One region of the Streptomyces sp. G45 genome, then DNA from elsewhere that is predicted to be linked to it. Evidence: riboswitches for the same ligand, from Rfam matches in the RefSeq annotation. Region 1 holds a riboswitch; the other holds the start of a gene.
The links. A riboswitch is a leader RNA that binds a small molecule or an ion and turns the genes downstream of it on or off. The one in region 1 is predicted to bind S-adenosylmethionine.
Positions count from the first base shown of each region.

Region 2: linked by a shared signal. The riboswitch ahead of thrC (threonine synthase) and the one ahead of ACOBQU_RS28485 (aminotransferase class V-fold PLP-dependent enzyme) in region 1 are both predicted to bind S-adenosylmethionine.

Region 1 covers NZ_JBMUZU010000001.1:6,736,843-6,745,383, forward strand. The annotation lists gene ACOBQU_RS28455 (hypothetical protein) at 1-234, opposite strand, end outside; gene ACOBQU_RS28460 (cytochrome c oxidase subunit 3) at 400-1,020, shown strand; gene ACOBQU_RS28465 (c-type cytochrome) at 1,137-1,946, shown strand; gene ACOBQU_RS28470 (Rieske 2Fe-2S domain-containing protein) at 1,943-3,010, shown strand; gene ACOBQU_RS28475 (cytochrome b) at 3,007-4,653, shown strand; gene trpD (anthranilate phosphoribosyltransferase) at 4,800-5,864, shown strand; SAM riboswitch class IV at 6,094-6,210, shown strand; gene ACOBQU_RS28485 (aminotransferase class V-fold PLP-dependent enzyme) at 6,386-7,789, shown strand; gene ACOBQU_RS28490 (glycerate kinase) at 7,729-8,541, opposite strand, start outside.
Region 2 covers NZ_JBMUZU010000001.1:5,032,321-5,040,861, reverse strand. The annotation lists gene groL (chaperonin GroEL) at 107-1,732, opposite strand; gene ACOBQU_RS21170 (cold-shock protein) at 2,841-3,044, opposite strand; gene ACOBQU_RS21165 (MoaD/ThiS family protein) at 4,093-4,371, opposite strand; gene thrC (threonine synthase) at 4,485-5,825, opposite strand; SAM riboswitch class I at 5,819-5,973, opposite strand; gene ACOBQU_RS21155 (glucosyl-3-phosphoglycerate synthase) at 6,173-7,129, shown strand; gene ACOBQU_RS21150 (alpha,alpha-trehalose-phosphate synthase (UDP-forming)) at 7,247-8,541, shown strand, end outside.

The DNA.
Region 1 (8,541 bases):
GTCCTTGATCTGGCGGCACACGCCCATGCCCCCGGCGGGCGCGGCCTCCCCGTCCAGGACGCAGACGTCGATGCCGCCCTTGTCCAGCTCGCTGAGCACCGCCGGGAGCGTCGCGCACTCGACGAAGCGGACTTCTGGGACATCGCTGGCGGGCCTGCGCCCCGCGGCGAGGCGGACCTGCTCTCGGGTGCTCGCGTCGTCGCTGTAGATCAGCACCGTGGCGGTCGGCTGCATGCTTCCTCCGCATCGTCGAGGGGATCTCGCGCGGATGCTACTCCTCCCGACACCTCGTCAACACTGGTTCGGACAGCGCTCCGATGGGCCATCCGGGCAGGACACACGCCGCAGACACTCCGAACGGGACCCCCCGGGGTGAGGGCGGGATAAGCGACCGACATAATGTCGGTCGTGGCGACAGCAACGACAGTAGACACCGGGCACGCGCACCCGCCGGTCAATCGACCGAACCTCACCAGCGTCGGAACCATCATCTGGCTGAGTTCCGAGCTGATGTTCTTCGCGGCCCTCTTCGCGATGTACTTCACCCTGCGATCGGTGACGGGTCCCGATCACTGGAAGGAAATGGCCGATGCCCTGAACTTCCCGTTCTCGGCGACCAACACCACGATCCTGGTGCTCTCCTCCCTCACCTGCCAGCTCGGCGTTTTCGCCGCCGAGCGCGGTGACGTGAAGAAGCTCCGGATGTGGTTCATCGTCACCTTCGTCATGGGTGCGATCTTTATCGGCGGCCAGGTCTTCGAGTACACCGAGCTGGTCAAGCACGAGGGCCTCTCGCTCTCGTCCGACCCCTACGGCTCGGTGTTCTACCTGACCACCGGTTTCCACGGACTGCATGTGACGGGTGGTCTCATCGCCTTCCTGCTGGTCCTCGGCCGTACGTACGCGGCCCGTAGGTTCACCCACGAGCAGGCGACCGCCGCCATCGTCGTGTCCTACTACTGGCACTTCGTCGATGTCGTCTGGATCGGCCTCTTCGCCACGATCTACATGATCAAGTAATCGGCGTGTCACAACCGGCGAGCCTCGTCCGTCCAAGAGATGAGCGACGCGCCGCAGTGGCCCACCGACACAGTCCAGAAGCATCGACGCAGAAGATCCTGACACCGGGGTAATCCGTGAAAAAGCTCTCCGCACGACGACGCCATCCGCTGGCGGCGGTCGTCGTCCTACTCCTCGCGCTGGCGGCCACCGGGGGGCTGTACGCCGCGTTCGCGCCGGCGGACAAGGCGCAGGCCGACGAAACCGCTCAGTCCCTCGCCATCGAAGAGGGCAAGAAGCTCTATGCCGTGGGCTGCTCCAGCTGCCACGGAACCGGCGGTCAGGGCACCTCCGACGGTCCGAGCCTGGTTGGCGTCGGCGCCGCCGCGGTCGACTTCCAGGTCGGCACCGGCCGCATGCCGCTGCAGCAGCAGGGCGCCCAGGCGCCGAGGAAGAAGGTCATCTACAACCAGGCGCAGATCGACCAGCTCGCCGCGTACGTCGCCTCCCTGGGCGCCGGTCCCGCCGTGCCGACCGACAAGCAGGTCGACCCGAAGGGCGCCGACATCGCCAAGGGCGGTGAGCTCTTCCGCACGAACTGTGCCCAGTGCCACAACTTCACCGGTGAGGGTGGCGCGCTGACCCACGGCAAGTTCGCGCCGAGCCTCGAGGGCGTCAGCAAGAAGCACATCTACGAGGCCATGCAGACCGGCCCGCAGAACATGCCGTCCTTCCCCGACACGACGATGCCGGAGAAGAACAAGAAGGACATCATCGCGTACATCGACGCGGTCAACGGTGAGAAGACGAAGAGCCCGGGCGGCCTCAAGCTGGGCGGTCTCGGACCGGTCAGTGAGGGCCTGTTCGCCTGGATCTTCGGCCTCGGTGCGCTGATCGCGGCCGCCGTATGGGTCGCCGCCCGGACCGCAAAGGCCAAGAAGTCATGAGCAGCCAAGAAACCCCTGAAGAGAACCTGCCCAGCGAGCAGGAGGCCGCGCACGGCGCGGTAGCGGTCGCGGACACCTCCGGCGACGCGGACCCGTTCGCGGACCCCGGCCTGCCGCCGCACGAGCACCGCGTCCAGGACATCGACGAGCGGGCCGCCCGGCGCTCCGAGCGCACGGTCGCCCTGCTGTTCACGGTGTCGATGCTGGCCACCATCGGCTTCATCGCCTCCTACGTGGCGTTCCCGGTCGACAAGAGCGTCTACATCTGGCCGATCGGGCACATCAGCGCGCTGAACTTCGCGCTCGGCATGACCCTCGGCATCGCGCTCTTCTGCATCGGCGCGGGCGCGGTCCACTGGGCCCGCACCCTGATGTCCGACGTGGAGGTCGCCGACGAGCGGCACCCGATCGAGGCCGCGCCGGAGGTCAAGGCCAAGGTCCTGGAGGACTTCGCGCAGGGCGCGAAGGAGTCCCAGCTCGGCCGCCGCAAGCTCATCCGCAACACGATGTTCGGCGCCCTGACCCTGGTACCGCTGTCGGGTGTCGTCCTGCTGCGCGACCTCGGTCCGCTGCCGGAGGACAAGCTGCGGCACACGCTGTGGGCCAAGGGCAAGCGGCTCGTGAACATGAACACCAACGAGCCGCTGCGTCCCTCGGATGTCGCCGTCGGTTCGCTCACCTTCGCCAAGCCCGACGGCCTGGAGGAGCACGACCACGACTTCCAGACCCAGATCGCCAAGGCGGCCCTGATGATCGTCCGGCTGCAGCCCGACGACATCAAGGACAAGCGCGAGCTGGCCTGGTCGCACGAGGGCATCGTCGCGTACTCCAAGATCTGCACCCACGTGGGCTGCCCGATCTCCCTGTACGAGCAGCAGACGCACCACGTCCTCTGCCCGTGCCACCAGTCCACCTTCGACCTCTCCGACGGTGCCCGAGTGATCTTCGGCCCGGCCGGTCACGCACTGCCGCAGCTGCGCATCGGCGTTGACGAGGAGGGCTACCTCGAAGCGCTCGGCGACTTCGAAGAGCCCGTCGGTCCTGCCTTCTGGGAGCGCGGATGAGCACCGATACGACGTCGCCGACCACGTCGGCCGACAACCGCAAGAAAGCGCCCGCGGGTGAGCGGGTCGCGGACTGGGCCGACGGCCGCCTGGGGATCTACTCCCTGGCCAAGGCCAACATGCGCAAGATCTTCCCGGACCACTGGTCCTTCATGCTGGGCGAGATCTGCCTCTACAGCTTCATCATCATCATCCTGACGGGTGTGTACCTGACGCTGTTCTTCCACCCGTCGATGAACGAGGTGGAGTACCACGGCAGCTACGTGCCCCTGCAGGGCCAGCTGATGTCCGAGGCGTTCAACTCGACCATGCACATCTCCTTCGATGTGCGCGGTGGCCTGCTGATCCGGCAGATCCACCACTGGGCGGCGCTGATCTTCCTCGCGGGCATGTTCGTGCACATGATGCGCGTGTTCTTCACCGGCGCGTTCCGCAAGCCGCGTGAGGTCAACTGGCTGTTCGGCTTCCTGCTGTTCGTCCTCGGCATGTTCACCGGCTTCACCGGCTACTCGCTCCCGGACGACCTGCTCTCCGGCACCGGTGTCCGCTTCATGCAGGGCGCGGTCCTGTCCGTGCCGATCGTCGGTACGTACCTGTCGATGTTCCTGTTCGGCGGCGAGTTCCCCGGCGGCGACTTCGTGGGCCGGTTCTACTCGGTGCACATCCTGCTGCTGCCGGGCATCATGCTCGGCCTCGTGGTGGCGCACCTCATCCTGGTCGTCTACCACAAGCACACGCAGTACCCGGGCCCGGGCAAGACCAACAAGAACGTCGTCGGCATGCCGCTGATGCCGGTCTACATGGCCAAGGCCGGAGGCTTCTTCTTCCTGGTGTTCGGCATCATCGCCGTCATCGCGGCGATCGCCTCCATCAACCCGATCTGGGCGATCGGCCCGTACCGTCCGGACCAGGTGTCCACCGGCGCCCAGCCCGACTGGTACATGGGCTTCGCCGAGGGCCTGATCCGCGTCATGCCGGGCTGGGAGATCAACCTCTGGGGCCACACGCTCGTCCTGGGCGTGTTCATCCCGCTGGTGATCTTCCCGCTGGTCCTCGCGGCCATCGCCGTCTACCCGTTCATCGAGGCCTGGGTCACCGGCGACAAGCGCGAGCACCACATCCTGGACCGCCCGCGCAACGCCCCGACGCGCACCGCGTTCGGCGTCGCCTGGATCACGGCGTACTTCATCATGCTGGTCGGTGGTGGAAACGACCTGTGGGCCACCCACTTCCACCTGTCGATCAACGCCATCACCTGGTTCGTCCGGATCTTCTTCTTCGTCGGACCGGTCATCGCGTTCATCGTCACCAAGCGGATCTGCCTGGGCCTCCAGCGGCGCGACAAGGACAAGGTGCTGCACGGCCGCGAGTCCGGCATCATCAAGCGCCTGCCGCACGGTGAGTTCATCGAGGTGCACGAGCCGCTCGACCAGGAGCAGCTGCACACCCTCACCGCCCACGAGCAGTACAAGCCGATCGAGATCGGCCCGACGGTCGACGAGAACGGTGTGCGCCGCAAGGTGAAGGGCTCGGAGAAGCTGCGGGCCAAGCTGTCCAAGGGCATGTACGGCGAGGACAGCCAGATCCCGAAGGCCACGGCCGAGGAGTACAAGGAGATCACCAGTGGCCACGGCCACCACTGATCGCTGACGCTCCGGCCACCAGGTCGCCACGGCGAGAGCCCCGTCCAGTGCATGGACGGGGCTCTTTGCCGTGCTCGGGGCTGGATAGGGTGGACCCACCCCCGACGAGGCCGGGGTGTCTTCCGTCTACGTACCCAGGAGCGGCTATGAGCGCTGTGACCCCCGCTGGAGGCGACACCGCGGCGGGCCGTTCCTGGCCCGACGTGCTGAACGGACTGCTGGAGGGGCGCGACCAGAGCGCCGACGACACGGCCTGGGCGATGGACCGCATCATGCGCGGCGAGGCCACCGACGCCCAGATCGCGGGCTTCGCGGTGGCCCTGCGCGCCAAGGGCGAGACCGTCGAGGAGATCACCGGCCTGGTCCGGGCGATGTACGCGCACGCCCATGTGATCGACGTGCCGGGCCCCAGCGTCGACATCGTCGGCACCGGCGGCGACGGCGCCAAGACGGTGAACATCTCCACGATGTCCGCGATCGTCGTCGCCGGGACCGGCGCCAAGGTCGTCAAGCACGGCAACCGGGCGGCGTCCAGCGCGTCCGGCGCCTCCGACGTCCTGGAGAAGCTCGGCGTCAACCTGGAGCTGACGCCGCAGCGGGTGCGGCAGGTCGCGGAGGAGGCCGGGATCACCTTCTGCTTCGCGGTGAAGTTCCACCCCGCGCTGCGGCACGTGGCGCCCGCGCGGCGCGAACTCGGTATCCGTACGACGTTCAACTTCCTCGGTCCGCTGACCAACCCCGCGAAGGTGCGCGCCCAGGCCACCGGCGTCGCGGACGCGCGGATGGCGCCGATCCTCGCGGGCGTGCTCGCCGAGCGCGGCTCGTCGGCGCTGGTCTTCCGCGGGGACGACGGCCTGGACGAGCTGACCACCACGGCCACCTCCCGGGTGTGGGCGGTGCGCGACGGGCACGTCCGCGAGGAGGCCTTCGACCCCCGGGACGTCGGCATCGACCTGGTGCCCGTCGAGGCGCTGCGGGGCGCCGACGCCTCGTACAACGCGGAGGTCGCGCGGCGCCTGCTGGACGGCGAGAAGGGGCCCGTGCGGGACGCGGTCCTGCTGAACTCGGCGGCGGCCCTGGTCGCCCTGGACCAGGGCGAGGGCCCGCTCGCGGAGCAGATCCGCGCCGGGATGGACAGGGCCGCGGAGTCCATCGACTCGGGCGCGGCCCGGGAGGCACTGGCGCGCTGGGTGGCGGCCAGCAACCGCTAGTCGCGGCGGGTTCCGGCGCGCTCGGCTCCGCCGGGTCGCGCCGTCGGGGCCGAGCGCCGTCGCGGCGAGAAGTGGTGCGGGGCGGGTAGCGGGCGAGGGCGCCCACCATCCGCCGCGACGGCGAGCAACCCCCCACCGGCGTGTCCGGCGGTGCCGTGCGCCCTCATCGCGGTCCAGGATCCGGACGGCCGGTTGCGCCGCGACGATCAGCTGGCGTAAGTTCTTCCCAGGTCATGAGCGACAGCGTTACGGCCCCGGCCCGCTGTCCGGCAACCCTCCGTCCGTGGCGGGGTGCCCCGGGTGAAGACCAGGCCGTGGACAGCAAGGTCCGCGGCAAGCGCGGACCCCTCGCGTCACCAGGGGTCCTGGTCGTCGAGGAGCTTTTTTGTGAGCCAGCGAATGCGATAGGGCCGCAGGCCCCTTTTCCCGCACCCCCTTTTCACCTTCTCCTGTGCCGTTGACCGGTCGCGTTGACCGATGTCCGGCGCCGTGATCTCGCCTGCCTCTTACGGGAGTTCGCCATGTCTGCCACCACCGCCGTCACCGCGTCCGCCGCCGAGTCCGCCGACCCCTGCTGCGCCGCTCCGCTGCCCGTCCTCGGCCGGGACGTCACCGTCCCGCTCGTCACCGGCGGCGAGGTGACGTACGCCGCGCTCGACTACGCGGCCAGCGCCCCGGCGCTCCAACGGGTGTGGGACGACGTGGCCGCGTACGCGCCGTACTACGGCAGCGTGCACCGGGGCGCCGGATATCTGTCGCAGCTGTCCACCGACCTGTTCGAGAACTCCCGCAAGACCGTCGCCGACTTCCTGGACTGCCGGGACGACGACCAGGTCGTCTTCACGCGGTCCACCACCGACTCGCTCAACCTGCTCGCCGCCGTCCTCCCCGCCGACTGCCAGGTCTTCGTCTTCGAGACCGAGCACCACGCGTCGCTGCTGCCCTGGCGCGACGCCCGCGTCACCTATCTGAACGCCCCCCGCACCCACGAGGAGGCCGTGCGCACCCTGGAGCGCGCCCTCGCCGACCGCGACCCCTACGGGCCCGCCCTGGTGTGCGTGACCGGCGCCTCCAACGTCACCGGTGAGCTGTGGCCGGTGCGCGAGCTGGCCGCCGCCGCCCACGCGCACGGCGCCCGCATCGTCCTCGACGCCGCCCAGCTCGCGCCCCACCACCCCGTCTCCGTACGGGAGTTGGACGTCGACTGGGTGGCCTTCTCCGGGCACAAGCTGTACGCGCCCTTCGGCTCCGGCGTGCTCGCCGGGCGCGCCGACTGGCTGCGCGGAGCCGAGCCCTACCTCGCGGGCGGCGGCGCCTCGCGCAAGGTGACGCGGCGCGCCGACGGGGGAGTGGACGTCGAGTGGCACGACTCGGCGGCCCGGCACGAGGCCGGTTCGCCCAACGTCATCGGCGTCTACTCCATCGCCTCCGCGTGCAAGGCCCTCCAGGAGGCCGGATTCGAGACGCTGGTGGAGCGGGAGCGGGAGCTGATCCGCGCGGTGCGGGCCGGGCTCGCCGAGGTGCCGCAGGTGCGGGTCCTCTCGCTGTTCGGGGACGACGCGCCGCGCGTGGGCGTCATCTCGTTCGTCGTGGACGGCTGGAACAGCTCGCACTTCGCGGCCGCGCTGTCCGCCGAGTACGGCATCGGCGTGCGCGACGGCCTGTTCTGCGCCCACCCGCTGGTGCGCACCCTGCTCGGCAGCGAGCCCGACGAGCCCGGCGAGTGCGGCGCCCCGGAGGCCGCGCCCGGCGAGCGCTCGCTCAACGCCATCCGGGTGAGCTTCGGCGCGGGCACCCCCGACGAGCACATCGAGCGGTTCGTGCGCGCCGTCAGGGAACTGGTCAGCGACGGCGCGCGGTGGAACTACCGCACCGAGGACGGCCGTTGCGTGCCCGACACCGAAGCGGGGCCCGCGGCCGCCTGATCCGGCAGGCCCGCGCCCAGCACGATCATCCGCAGGGCCCGCTCGGTGGCGTCGGTGAGGAACTCGCTGCCCCGGTTCAGGGCCTCGGTGAGCGTCACCGGCGCGGGCAGGATGGCGCTGTAGGCGTCCACGCCCGCCGCCCGCACCAGGTGCGCGCCCTCCCCGATGGTGCCCGCGAGCGCGAGCACCGGGCGGCCGAACCGCTTGGCGCGGCGGGCCACTTCGGCGGGGACCTTGCCGCGCGGCGTCTGGTGGTCCAGGGCGCCCTCGGCGGTGACGACGAGGTCGGCGCGGGCGAGCCGGGCGTCCAGGTCGAGGTGGTCGAGCAGCACGTCGAAGCGGGGCAGCAGCCGGGCGCCGAGCGCGGCGAGGCCCGCGCCGAGGCCGCCGGACGCGCCGGTGCCCGGACCCTGGTACAGGTCGGAGGTGACGCCGAGGTCGCGGGTCAGGACGTACGCCCAGCGTTCGAGGCCCGCCGCCAGCTCCTCCACCTGCGTGGGCGTGGCGCCCTTCTGCGGGCCGAAGACGCGGGCCACGCCGCGCTCGCCGCACAGGACGTTGTGCGGGTTGCAGGCCACCAGCAGCTCGGTGTCCGCCAGGCGTGGGTCGAGGCGGCTGGTGTCGATGTGGTGCAGGCGCGGCAACTCCCGTCCGCCGTGCGGCAGTTCCCAGCCGTCGGCGTCGAGCAGCCGGGCGCCCAGGGCCTGGAGGGCGCCCGCGCCGCCGTCCGAGGTGCCGGAGTCGCCGCAGCC
Region 2 (8,541 bases), 1.7 Mb from region 1:
TCGTACGGCGTGCGGGAACGCCCGAGGGCGGCACCCCTTGCCGGAAGCAAGGAGTGCCGCCCTCGGAAAGGACGAGCCCGAACCGGACCGGGAGAACCGGACCGGATCAGAAGTCCATGTCACCGCCGGGCATGCCGCCCGGAGCGCCCGCCGGGGCGGCCTTCTCCGGCTTGTCGGCGATGACGGCCTCGGTGGTGAGGAACAGCGCGGCGATCGACGCGGCGTTCTGCAGCGCGGAGCGCGTCACCTTCGCCGGGTCGATGATGCCCTCGCCGATCATGTCCACGTACTCACCGGTGGCGGCGTTCAGGCCGTGGCCCGGGGTGAGGTTGCGGACCTTCTCCACGATGACGCCGCCCTCAAGGCCCGCGTTCACGGAGATCTGCTTCAGCGGGGCCTCGAGCGCCAGCTTGACGGCGGCGGCACCGGTGGCCTCGTCGCCCTCCAGCTCCAGCTTCTCGAAGACCGAGGAGGCCTGCAGCAGGGCCACGCCACCACCGGCGACGATGCCCTCCTCGACGGCCGCCTTGGCGTTGCGCACGGCGTCCTCGATGCGGTGCTTGCGCTCCTTCAGCTCCACCTCGGTGGCGGCACCGGCCTTGATGACGGCCACGCCGCCCGCGAGCTTCGCCAGGCGCTCCTGGAGCTTCTCGCGGTCGTAGTCCGAGTCGCTGTTCTCGATCTCGGCGCGGATCTGGTTCACGCGGCCCTGGACGGACTCGCTGTCACCGGCACCGTCGACGATCGTGGTCTCGTCCTTGGTGATGACGACCTTGCGGGCGCGGCCCAGCAGGTCCAGACCGGCGTTCTCCAGCTTGAGGCCGACCTCCTCGGAGATGACCGTGCCGCCCGTGAGGATGGCGATGTCGCCGAGCATGGCCTTGCGGCGGTCGCCGAAGCCCGGGGCCTTGACGGCGACGGACTTGAACGTGCCACGGATCTTGTTGACGACCAGCGTGGACAGGGCCTCGCCCTCGACGTCCTCGGCGATGATCAGCAGCGGCTTGCCCGACTGCATGACCTTCTCCAGGAGCGGAAGGAGGTCCTTCACGTTGGAGATCTTGGAGTTGACGATGAGGATGTACGGGTCCTCGAGCGCCGCCTCCATGCGCTCCATGTCGGTCGCGAAGTACGCCGAGATGTAGCCCTTGTCGAAGCGCATGCCCTCGGTGAGCTCCAGCTCAAGACCGAAGGTCTGCGACTCCTCGACGGTGATGACGCCTTCCTTGCCGACCTTGTCCATGGCCTCGGCGATCAGCTCGCCGATCTGGGTGTCGGCGGCGGAGATGGAGGCCGTGGAGGCGATCTGCTCCTTGGTCTCGACCTCCTTGGCCTGGTCGAGCAGGGCGCCCGAGACGGCCTCGACGGCCTTCTCGATACCGCGCTTCAGGGCCATCGGGTTGGCACCCGCGGCCACGTTGCGCAGGCCCTCGCGGACCAGCGCCTGGGCCAGGACGGTCGCGGTCGTCGTGCCGTCACCGGCGACGTCGTCCGTCTTCTTCGCGACCTCCTTGACCAGCTCGGCGCCGATCTTCTCGTACGGGTCCTCGAGCTCGATCTCCTTGGCGATGGACACACCATCGTTGGTGATCGTGGGGGCGCCCCACTTCTTCTCGAGGACGACGTTGCGACCCTTGGGGCCCAGGGTCACCTTGACGGCGTCGGCGAGCTGGTTCATGCCGCGCTCGAGGCCGCGCCGTGCCTCCTCGTCGAACGCGATGATCTTGGCCATGTGAAGTGGTCCTCCCGGACAGGGGTGGAAAATCCGGACCGCACTGGTGCCCGCGACGGACGGTCCGCAGGCCTTGTGGTTCCTTGCCCCACCCGGTCTGCGGGCCTCACCGGCCCGATCCAAGTTCTGTCACTCTCACTCGTAGAGTGCTAACGCCAATGATTAGCACTCGCCCCCCGCGAGTGCAAGGTCGCCCCCCAAGGCGGTCCGTCCACCCCCGCCCTCGGGGCCCGCCACCGCCGTTGCGCACCCCTTTCCCACCCGCCCGCCCGTGACCGCCCTCGCGGGACGTGACCGCCCCCCGCCGGGGCTGAGCGCCGTCGGCGTCTGCCGGTCCGTGGGGGCGTCCTCTCCCACCCGCCCGCCCATGACCGCCAGCTCACGGGCGAACGCCCCCCGCCGGGGCTGAGCGCCATCGGCGCCTGCCGCTCCGCGGGGCACCCTCTCCCACCCGCCCACCCGTGACCGTCGTCTTGGGGGTGGACGTCCCTCGCGGGGGCTGCCCACCGTCGGCGTCTGCGACCACCCGCACCCGCACACCCCACACAGCCGCAGACGCCAACGGCGCCCAGCGCCAGCGGGGAGCGGCCACATCCGCGAGGGCGGTCACGGGCGGGCGGGTGGGAAAGCAAACGCCCCACGGACCAGCAGACGCCGACGGCGGCCAGCCCCAGCGAGGAGCGGCCACATCCGCGAGGGCGGAAACGGGCGGGCGGGTGGGAAAGCAAACGCCCCACGGACCAGCAGACGCCGACGGCGGCCAGCCCCAGCGAGGAGCGGCCACATCCGCGAGGGCGGAAACGGGCGGGCGGGTGGGAAAGCAAACGCCCCACGGACCGGCAGACGCCGACGGCGACCAGCCCCAGCGGGAAGCGGTCACATCCCACGAGGGCGGAAACGGGTGGGCGGGTGGGAAAGGAGACGAGACGCGGGGCGGCAGGCGCCGACGGTGGCCAGCGCCAGCGAGGGGCGGTCACGGGCAGGGAAGGGCAGCCGCCGGAGGCGAAGACGGCAGCCGCCGGGGACGGTGGCCCTCGGGGAAAGGGAAGGCCCGCACCCCCTGGTGGGGTGCGGGCCTACGCGTCGGTGGCCGATCGCGCCAAACCGCTCAGACGGTGACCTTGACCATGTCCGCCTGGGGACCCTTCTGGCCCTGCGAGATCTCGAACTCGACCCGCTGACCTTCTTCCAGGGTGCGGTAGCCGTCCATCTGGATCGCGCTGTAGTGGACGAAAACATCCGCACCACCGTCGACCGCGATGAAGCCGTATCCCTTCTCCGCGTTGAACCACTTGACGGTGCCCTGAGCCATGCCTAACTCCCCTATTACTGGCCCTTGCGCAGGACCGCACTTCGCGGACCCGGGTCAGACCTCACCCCCCATGGGTTGGGGGTGTGCGCCGGAACGCGTCGACCGCGGCTGAATGTATCTGTCCAACTGCCGTCTGCAACAGGTCAATCGGACGAGAATTCTGGGCACCGCCGATCGCCAATAACCGGAGAATTCACCGGAGTTCAGGGCAAGTCGGGCCCGGCAAATGCCGCGAACGACGCGAATAGGCAGGACACTTTGGCTACTTCTTGTCGGCCCGAGGCCGAGTTCGTCCACACGTTCGCCCCGCGCCGGGACGGTCCGGCGTCAAAGACGAAGCTCCTTTCCCAACTGTACCGCGCTCAACCATGCAGAATTGCCCCCTCCGCTTCTCTCGCGGAGGGGGCAATCGGTGTCACGCACGGTGTAACGACCCGCAGTTGACAGGAAGTCGATGGGAGACGACGGGAGACGGCGGGAGGCGGGAGGCGGGACACGGCGGGCGGGCAAGCAGGCAGGGCAGGAAGCTGCCAGAGGGGCCCGGAAGGGCCGAGAGCCGGGGCCAGGGCCCGGGAAGCCGTACACACCCCGGCACCCACCACGCCCCGGCGACCATCGCGCCCCGGCACCGCAAAGGCCCCGCAGCCACCGCAACCCCACGGCCACCGCAACCCGGTGGTCACCGCGACCCGGCACCCGCCACCCCGGCGGCCACCACGCCCCGGCACCGCAAAGACCCACAGCCACCGCGACCCCACGGCCACCGCAACCCGGTGGTCACCGCGACCCGGCACCCGCCACCCCGGCGGCCACCACGCCCCGGCACCGCAAAGACCCACAGCCACCGCGACCCCACGGCCACCGCAACCCGGTGGTCACCGCGACCCGGCACCCGCCACCCCGGCGGCCACCACGCCCCGGCACCGCAAAGTCCCACGGCCACCGCGACCCCACGGTCACCACGCCCCCGCAGCCACCACGCCCCGGCGGCCACCAAGACCCCGCGGCCACCGCGACCGGCGGTCGCCCCCCGCCGCGCGACCGCGGCTCAGCAGCCGCCCGCGACCGCCGGGATGATGGAGACGCCCGCGCCGTCCGGCGTGGCCGTCTCCAGGCCCTGCTCGAAGCGGACGTCGTCGTCGTTGACGTACACGTTCACGAAGCGGCGCAGCTTGCCCTGGTCGTCCAGGACGCGCGCGGCGATGCCGGTGTGGTTCTTCTCCAGGTCGGCGATGACCTCGGCGAGGGTCGCGCCCTCGGCGGGGACCTCGGCCTGTCCGCCGGTGTAGGTGCGCAGGATGGTGGGGATGCGGACGTTGACGCTCATGGGGACTCCAGCCTCTTCGGTGCGTGTGTCGGCGGGCTCAGCGGGCCAGGCGGGCTTGACGGCCCAGCGGGCGGGCGGCCCGGCGGGCTCGGCGGCGTGACGGCTCGGCGGGCTCAGCGGGCCAGGCCCGCGTCGCGGAACGCGTCCAGGCTCGGGCGGATGGTGGCGGTGGCCTGGGAGGTCTCGGCGACCGCGTCCAGGGTCTTCAGGCCGTCGCCGGTGTTGAGGACGACGGTGGTGAGGGAGGGGTCGAGGAGTCCCTCCTCGATGAGCTTGCGCGTGACCCCGACGGTCACGCCGCCCGCGGTCTCGGCGAAGATCCCCTCGGTGCGGGCGAGCAGCTTGATGGCGTCGACGATCTGCTCGTCGGTGACGTCCTCGACGGCGCCGCCGGTGCGCCGGGCGATGTCCAGGACGTACGGGCCGTCCGCCGGGTTGCCGATGGCGAGGGACTTGGCGATGGTGTTCGGCTTCTGCGGGCGGACCACGTCGTGCCCGGCCTTGAAGGCCGCCGACACCGGCGAGCAGCCCTCCGCCTGCGCCCCGAAGATCTTGTACGGCTTGTCCTCGACCAGGCCGAGCTTGATCAGCTCCTTCAGACCCTTGTCGATCTTCGTGAGCTGCGATCCGGAGGCGATGGGGACCACCAGCTGGTCGGGCAGGCGCCAGCCGAGCTGCTCGCAGATCTCGTACGCGAGGGTCTTGGAGCCCTCGCCGTAGTACGGCCGCAGGTTGACGTTGACGAAGCCCCAGCCCTCGCCGAGCGGGTCGCCGATCAGCTCGGAGCAGAAGCGGTTCACGTCGTCGTAGGTGCCCTCGATGCCGACGAGGTCGCCGCCGTACACCGCGGCCATGACGACCTTGCCCTGCTCCAGGTCGTGCGGGATGAACACGCAGGAGCGGAAGCCCGCGCGGGCCGCCGCGGCGCCGACCGCGCCCGCGAGGTTCCCGGTGGACGAGCACGAGAGGGTGGTGAAGCCGAAGGCGCGCGCCGCTTCGAGCGCCTGGGCGACGACGCGGTCCTTGAAGGAGTGCGTGGGGTTGCCGGAGTCGTCCTTGACGAACAACTTGCCCGGCTCGACGCCGAGTTCGCGGCCCAGGTTGTCGGCCTTGACGAGCTTGGTCCAGCCCGGGTTGAGGTTGGGCTTGTCGGCGACGTCGGCGGGGACGGGCAGCAGCGGGGCGTACCGCCAGATGTTCGCCGGGCCGGACTCGATCTTCGTACGGAGTGCCTCCGGGTCGCCGAGCGGCAGGTCGTACGCGACTTCGAGCGGGCCGAAGCACTCGGCGCAGGCGAAGATCGGGCCGAGCGGGAAGAGCGTGCCGCACTCGCGACAGGAGAGCCCGGACGCGGGACCGAGGTCGACCGCGGTGTCGGCGGGGGTGGCGGAAGAGGTGCCGGACGGGGTGTCGACGGTCTGCACAGCCATGGAGGCGAGGCCCTTTCTCCTCATCTTCCTCGCGACGCATCTCGCCGCGAGACGGAATTGGCACCTTCCCTAGCCGGGAGCCTCGCGGTGCGCCGATGGCGTCGTACGAGAACCGACTGGAGGGTTGCCGGGGCTTCAACGGGCCGTATCCCTCTGCCCCTCTGGATGAGCGGTATGTGGTTGTTATGCGGTTGTCGATGCGGTTGTCGCGGTGCTTGACGCGCCGCTTGGTGCGCTGGTGAACGGCGGTGACCCCCGACATGCGACGGACACCGGCGTTGTTCAAGACTGTAACCGAAGCCCAGGACAGTTGAGATAGTCGTCCGAACCGCGAGATGGATCACACACCGCCACCCGAGGGAGGAGCCCGCGTGCTGGAAGAGGTCGAGCGCTGGCTGAGCAGGCGTTCCTGGTCCGTGGCCGACCGCCCGCTGTCCCAGCTCGGCGCCGCCAAACGCGCGTCCGGCACCACGGTGAGCGTCGTGCTGCCCGCGCTCGACGAGGAGGAGACCGTCGGCGAGATCGTCGCGGAGATCCGGCGCGAGCTGGTCGAGCGGGTGCCGCTGGTCGACGAGCTGGTGGTGCTGGACTCCGGCTCGCGGGACCGCACGGCGGAGGTGGCGCGCGCGGCGGGCGCCCGGGTGGTGCGCCGCGACGACGTGCTGCCGCGCCTCCCGGCGGTGCCCGGCAAGGGCGAGGTGCTGTGGCGGTCACTCCTGGTGACCAGCGGGGACGTGGTGGCGTTCGTCGACGCGGACCTGCGGGAGTTCTCGGCGGACTTCGTGACCGGCATCGTGGGCCCGCTGCTCACGGACCCGGACGTGCAGTTCGTGAAGGCGATGTACGACCGTCCGCTGACCCTCGCGGACGGCGTGGGCGCAGGTCAGGGCGGCCGGGTGACCGAGCTGGTGGCGCGCCCGCTGCTGAACCTGCACTGGCCCCGACTGGCGGGTTTCGTCCAGCCGTTGGGCGGCGAGTACGCGGCCCGGCGGTCCCTGCTGGAGCGGCTGCCGTTCCCCGTGGGGTACGGCGTGGAGCTGGGGCTGCTCGTGGACGCGCTGCACACGGTCGGCCTGGACGCGCTGGCGCAGGTCGACGTGGGCGTGCGCCGGCACCGGCACCAGGACGGGCAGGCGCTCGGGCGGATGGCCGCCGCGATCTACCGCACGGCGCAGCTGCGGCTCGCCCGCGGGCACCTCGTGCGGCCGGAGCTGACGCAGTTCGTGCGGGGCGCGTCGGGGTTCGAGCCGCGGACGTACGCGGTGGACACCGAGGAGCGGCCGCCGATGGCGGAGGTCGCGGAGTACGTGGCGCGGCGCGCCGCCTGAGAGGCGGGGTCTGAGGGGGTGCGGGGCCAGGGAAGGCGCGGGGCGCGTGTGTCCGGATGACGGCGCCGGTCGCGGGGGCGCGTTTACGGGCTCGCGGGACCGGCTAGGTTCGTTTTCATGGTCTCCGCACACGTCGATGCCGCCCAGGTCCTGGTCGCGTCCAACCGCGGCCCCGTTTCGTACGCCGTCGGAGAGGACGGCGCGCTGACCGCCAAGCGCGGCGGGGGCGGGCTCGTGTCCGGGCTCAGCTCCATCGGTCAGCGCGCGGACTCCCTGTGGGTGTGCGCGGCGCTCGGCGACGGCGACCGGGAGGCGGTGCGGCGCGGGGCCGTCGAGCCCGGTGTCCGGATGCTGGACATCGACCCGGCGACGCACGCGGCGGCGTACAACGGCGTCGCGAACTCGGTCCTGTGGTTCGTGCACCACATGCTGTACCAGACGCCGCTGGAACCGTCCTTCGGGCCGGAGTTCCGGACCCAGTGGGCCGCGTACGAGGCGTACAACGAGGCCTTCGCGCGGGCCCTCGCCGACGGCGCGGCCGACGGGGCCGCCGTCCTCGTCCAGGACTACCACCTGGCGCTCGTGCCCGGCCTGCTGCGCGAGCTGCGGCCCGACCTCAGGATCGGGCACTTCTCGCACACCCCGTGGGCGCCGGTCGACTACTTCCGGATGCTGCCCGACGACGTCGCCGAGCAGCTCCTGCGCGGCATGCTCGGCGCCGACCGGCTGGGCTTCCTCACCGGGCGGTGGGCCGACGCCTTCACGGAGACCTGTGTGCGCTACCTGGGCGGCACCTCCGGCACCCGGATCGGCGTGCACGGCCTCGGGGCCGACGCGGACTTCCTGCGCGAGCGGTCGCGGCGCGACGACGTCGAGGAGCGGCTCGTGGCGCTGCGCGAGCGCGTGGGCGAGGGACGGAAGGTCATCGTCCGCGTCGACCGGACCGAGCTGTCCAAGAACATCGTGCGCGGCCTGCACGCCTACCGGCTGCTGCTCGCCGAGCACCCCGAGTGGCGCGAGCGCGTGGTGCACGTGGCGTTCGCCTACCCCTCGCGGCAGGACCTCGCGGTGTACCGCGACTACACCGCGGAGGTCTCACGGGTCGCCGCGGAGATCAACTCCGCCTTCGGTACGGAGGGCTGGACGCCGGTCGTCCTCCATGTCGAGGACGACTTCGCGCGGTCCCTCGCGGCGTACCGTCTCGCCGACGTGGCGCTGGTGAACCCCATCCGGGACGGCATGAACCTCGTCGCCAAGGAGGTGCCGGTCGTCTCCGACGAGGGGTGCGCGCTGGTCCTGTCCCGGGAGGCCGGGGCGTACGAGGAGCTGGGCGAGGACGCGCTGGGGGTGAACCCCTACGACGTGGCGGGGACGGCGGCGGCGTTGCGCTCGGCGCTCGCCATGCCGGTGGA